Regions from separate parts of the Thalassospira permensis NBRC 106175 genome, predicted to be linked through region 2. Evidence: riboswitches for the same ligand, from Rfam matches in the RefSeq annotation. Region 2 holds a riboswitch; the other holds the start of a gene.
What was found. Region 2 has a riboswitch for glycine ahead of SMB34_RS12770 (L-serine ammonia-lyase). Riboswitches for the same ligand answer to the same signal wherever they lie in the genome.
Positions count from the first base shown of each region.

Region 1 (2,399 bases), on a different contig from region 2:
GACAACCGCCGCATCGCCATCCTTGGTCAGCTTTTTGCCAACTTCCGGCAGCTCGACATAAACGATATCGCCAAGCGACTGCTGGGCGTAATCGGTAATGCCAACGGTCGCGACACCGTCTTCATATTCAACCCATTCATGTTCCTGCGAGAATTTTTTAGCCATGGTAATTCGTCCCTGTAAGATCAGTTGTCTCTAAAATCTCGGTATCTTTTGCGGGCCGCAAACGCTGCCCGAACTCTTTTTTTTCTGATGATCAGCCGCGATAGTAACGATGTGCCGCAAACGGCAGCTCGACGATTTCCGCCGGGCGTGCCTTGCCGCGCACCATCAGATCGACTTTGGTACCCGGGGCGGCAAATTCAATTGCGACATATCCCATCGCAATCGGGCCATCCACGGTCGGGCCGAAACCACCGCTGGTGATTTCGCCAATTTCTTCGCCGTCACTGTTCAAGACCGGCGTATGTTCACGCGCCGGGGCCTTGCCTTCGGGTTTGATCCCGACACGTTTGCGATCCGCGCCATTGGCAAGCTGATCAAGGATGACATCCGCCCCCTTGAACCCGCCTTCTTCGCGACGACGCTTGTTGATGATCCAGTTAAGGTCGCCTTCGACCGGGGTGGTCGTGGTATCGATATCGTTGCCATACAGGCAAAGACCGGCTTCAAGACGCAGCGAATCGCGCGCGCCAAGGCCAATCGCCTCGACCTCGTCCTCTGCCAACAACTTGCGCGCCAGATCTTCGGCGCGCTCGTTCGGCACGGAAATCTCATACCCGTCTTCGCCGGTATAGCCCGACCGAGTGACAAAGCACGCGATACCGGCAATATCGATCTCGGCAAAGCTCATGAATTTCATCTCGGCAACCGAGGGTGCAAACCGCGCCAGCACGCGGGCGGCATCCGGGCCCTGCAATGCCATCAATGCGCGGTCATCAATCTCGATCAGCTCCACACCGTTATCCAGATTGGCCCGCATATGGACAATGTCATCATCCTTGCATGCGGCATTGATCACCAGAAACAGGCTGTCGCCCGCATTGGTGATCATCAGATCATCCAAAATCGTGCCATCGTCATTGGTGAAGGCGGAATAACGGGTGCGGCCGGGTTTGAGGATCGCGATGTCACCGGGTACGAGCTTTTCAAGCTCGGCGACGCGATGTTCGCCGGTCAGGCGGACCTGCCCCATATGCGAAACATCAAACAGACCGGCCTTCGCACGGGTATGCAGATGTTCGCCCTTCACCCCCAGCGGATATTGCACCGGCATGTCATAACCGGCAAACGGCACCATCTTGGCACCCAGTTCCACATGCAAATCATAAAGGGCGGTTTTCAGCAGTTCGGTTTGATGATCGGCCATCAAGGTCTCCAGACAGGCGTTGCGAAACATAGCCGACCAGTGGCCAACCACGTCCCCCTCTGTCTTGGAGCCTGAAAGAATCACAGCCGGTTTGAATACCGGTCTGCTTACATCTTCGGCGAGGCGCACATCCATGTTCGATGCCGCCTGCTTTCCAGAGTCCCATCTCCCCGCGGTCCGTTTGCCTGAGAGTTTCCGGGGTGGTTGCTCCTTCGGCGTCCGCGCAATCCCTATCGATGTAATCACGCACATCAATCAAGACCGTGGCACTCTCCCACGGGGATCATTTGGGTATGCCTCCTTATACGGATTTGAATCCGACCAGACCAGCCCCAAAAATCATATCCTCTCCACCCCATCCATTGGTATGAGGATTAAAAGCCCTTTTTTGCCCCTCCGGCAAATGTCCATTATTTTGTATGAGGATTACCGAAAACGAACTTTTGTTCAGAAACGAAAATCCCGCCACGCGAGGCGGGCGGGATTTGATTACTCACTAAAAATGAATAATAGGCCGGATTATTAATTTTTTCCGAAGCGTCGATTGTAATCAAGCTGATCGGCACTCAGCTGGAAACCAAGGTAAATTTCATAGTCCGGACCGGCCCAGATATCGTCCAGCGGCACGTTCAAAGTCACCTGCTCGTCGCGATACCGCGCCAGGTTCAAATTGCTCGGAAACGCCATGTCGACATCAAACAGATTCTTCTGGATAAACTCGCCAGACGGGTCCTTAAGGGCTACGAAATACTGGAGTTTTGCGTTGCGGCCCTGTGCGGCCGGGCCCAGTTCGGCATTGATCACCGGGCTGATCACGACGTTCAGGATCTTGTCATCAAGGTCATAACCGCAATCACCCAGATAACCGCCAAATTCGGCTTCAAGGATCACATCGGTCAGGTCCTTGCCCTGACCGCTGAACTGCACCAGTCGGGCGGTATCATTGGGCAGGAAGGCCCGCGGACATGCCGGAACCGGCTGCTCTTCGAACGGGTTGCTGCTGCACGCCGCCAGAAAACCGGCAAACGAC
Region 1 covers NZ_AUNC01000001.1:177,339-179,737, reverse strand. The annotation lists gene gcvH (glycine cleavage system protein GcvH) at 1-165, opposite strand, end outside; gene gcvT (glycine cleavage system aminomethyltransferase GcvT) at 257-1,369, opposite strand; glycine riboswitch at 1,427-1,529, opposite strand; glycine riboswitch at 1,533-1,656, opposite strand; gene SMB34_RS00675 (hypothetical protein) at 1,892-2,399, opposite strand, start outside.
Region 1: another riboswitch for glycine. It lies ahead of gcvT (glycine cleavage system aminomethyltransferase GcvT); the one in region 2 lies ahead of SMB34_RS12770 (L-serine ammonia-lyase).

Region 2 (2,399 bases):
GCACTTTTGGGGGCGGTATCGCGGCCATCCAGATAGGCATGGATTTTTACCTGCACACCGGCCGATGCGATGATTTTGGCAAGGGCCGCCATATGGGCCTGATGGGAATGCACCCCGCCTTCGGACAGAAGCCCCGCGATATGACAGACACCCCCGCTTTCTTTCAGCTTGGCGATAACCTTTTTGACGGTATCGGTATCGGCGATCGAACCGGTTTTGACAGCCTCGTCAATTTTTGGCAGTTCCTGCATCACAACCCGGCCGGCACCAAGATTCATATGGCCGACTTCGGAATTGCCCATCTGCCCTTCGGGCAGGCCTACATCAAGACCGCAGGCTTTCAGAAAGCCGGTCGGATTGTTGGCATAAAGCGCGTCCCAAACAGGGGTATTGGCCAATGCAACCGCATTGTCCTTGCTTTCCTCGCGATAACCCCAGCCATCCAGAATGCACAGCACCACCGGACGCGGGCGCTTTACGGTATTTGATACAGTCACAATCATAATCCCACGAAGTAAAGTACACGAAATAAGGTAAAAGGCTGAATTACCGGTAAAGATGGTTATTTTCCGGTAATTTTGCCATCCGTACAAAGACGCCGGGCGCGGTGGGTCCGCCATCAGACGCTGCCAATCATAGCATTTTCAACGCGCAATCTATCATGAATGCCGGTATTGAACAGCCTTCCGACCGGGTATTTTTTGTGCGCTTGCAAAGTCGCTTTTTGACAAGGATCATCACCTGCCTGTAATCTCGGGCGTTACGGTGATACCTCGAATAACCGCGATGGGAGAGCCCGCTTTGATCCCGCGATCAGATCGGCGCCGAAGGAGCAATAGCCCCGAAAACTCTCAGGCAGATGGACCGTTGCGGATTGAGGCTCTGGAGAGAGAAAGCGGTACGGGGCCAATGCCCGGCACCATATTTCCACCGAAGGATGAAGCCATGGCGTCAAAGACTTCTTTGTTTTTGGCAACAGGGCGCACAATCTCAGGTCAAGGGACAGAGGGGGCAAGACACCGGTTCTATAACGTCATGTGGCATTGATCCGCATGACAAAGAGCCGTGGGAGGCCCATTTGACCGAAGAAAATAAGCAGCGTCCGCAAGACGTTAATCTTTCCGTTGTCGATCTTTATACCATCGGCATCGGCCCATCGAGTTCGCATACGGTCGGCCCGATGCGCGCGGGCTATCGGTTCTGTCTGGAACTCGAAGCCCGGAATCTTTTGGAAAAAATCGGCTCGGTAATTGTTGATCTTTACGGATCGCTTGCCCTGACCGGCAAGGGCCATGCCACCGATACCGCGGTGATCATGGGGCTTTCGGGGGAACGACCGCGTTCGGTTGATCCCGACCGGATCGCACCGACAATGGATGCGATTGATAAAGATCACGCATTACAGCTTTACGGCGCGCATCCGGTTGCCTTTAACCGTGAAACCAATCTTGTGTTTCACATGACCGAAAGCCTGCCTGAACATCCCAATGGCATGCGGATCACCGCCTTTGACCGTGACGGTGTTGTTCTGCACAAACAGGAATATTTTTCGGTTGGGGGTGGGTTTATCGTCTCGGGCGATGATCGCGGTGCGGAATATTCCGGCGATAACATCACACTGCCTTATCCCTTTTCCTCGGCCGATGAACTGATGGCGATCTGTAAAAAGGAAAAGCTGTCGATTGCCGAAGTCATGGCCGAAAATGAAAAAAGCTGGCGTGAACCTGCCGAGACCGAGGAATTTGTCGACCGCGTGCATCGCGCGATGATGGATTGTATTGAGCGTGGCTGCAAAACCGATGGCATCCTGCCCGGAGGGTTGAATGTCAAACGGCGTGCGCGCAAACTTTACCTTGAACTGACGGAACGGCCAGAAGCGGGGCTTAAGGACCCGTTGACCGTGATCGACTGGGTCAATCTTTATGCTCTTGCGGTTAACGAAGAAAATGCTGCCGGTTCGCGCGTCGTGACCGCCCCGACCAACGGGGCGGCGGGTGTTATTCCGGCCGTGCTGCGCTATTACGAACGGTTCGGGGCCAATGTGACACAGGGCAAAATACGCGAATTCCTGTTAACGGCGGCAGCCATTGGTTCGATCTATAAAAAGCGTGCGTCGATCTCGGCCGCCGAAGTCGGTTGTCAGGGTGAGGTCGGTGTGGCCTGCTCAATGGCGGCAGGCGCGCTTTGTGCCGTCATGGGCGGTACGCCCGAACAGGTTGAAAACGCCGCCGAAATTGGCATGGAACACAACCTTGGCCTGACCTGTGATCCGATTGGCGGTCTGGTGCAGGTACCCTGCATCGAACGCAACACCATGGGGGCGGTCAAGGCGATCAATGCTGCCCGTCTGGCAATGCGAGGTGATGGTCAGCATACCGTGTCACTCGATAAGGTAATCG
Region 2 covers NZ_AUNC01000023.1:189,909-192,307, forward strand. The annotation lists gene gpmI (2,3-bisphosphoglycerate-independent phosphoglycerate mutase) at 1-503, opposite strand, end outside; glycine riboswitch at 778-877, shown strand; glycine riboswitch at 881-1,008, shown strand; gene SMB34_RS12770 (L-serine ammonia-lyase) at 1,079-2,399, shown strand, end outside.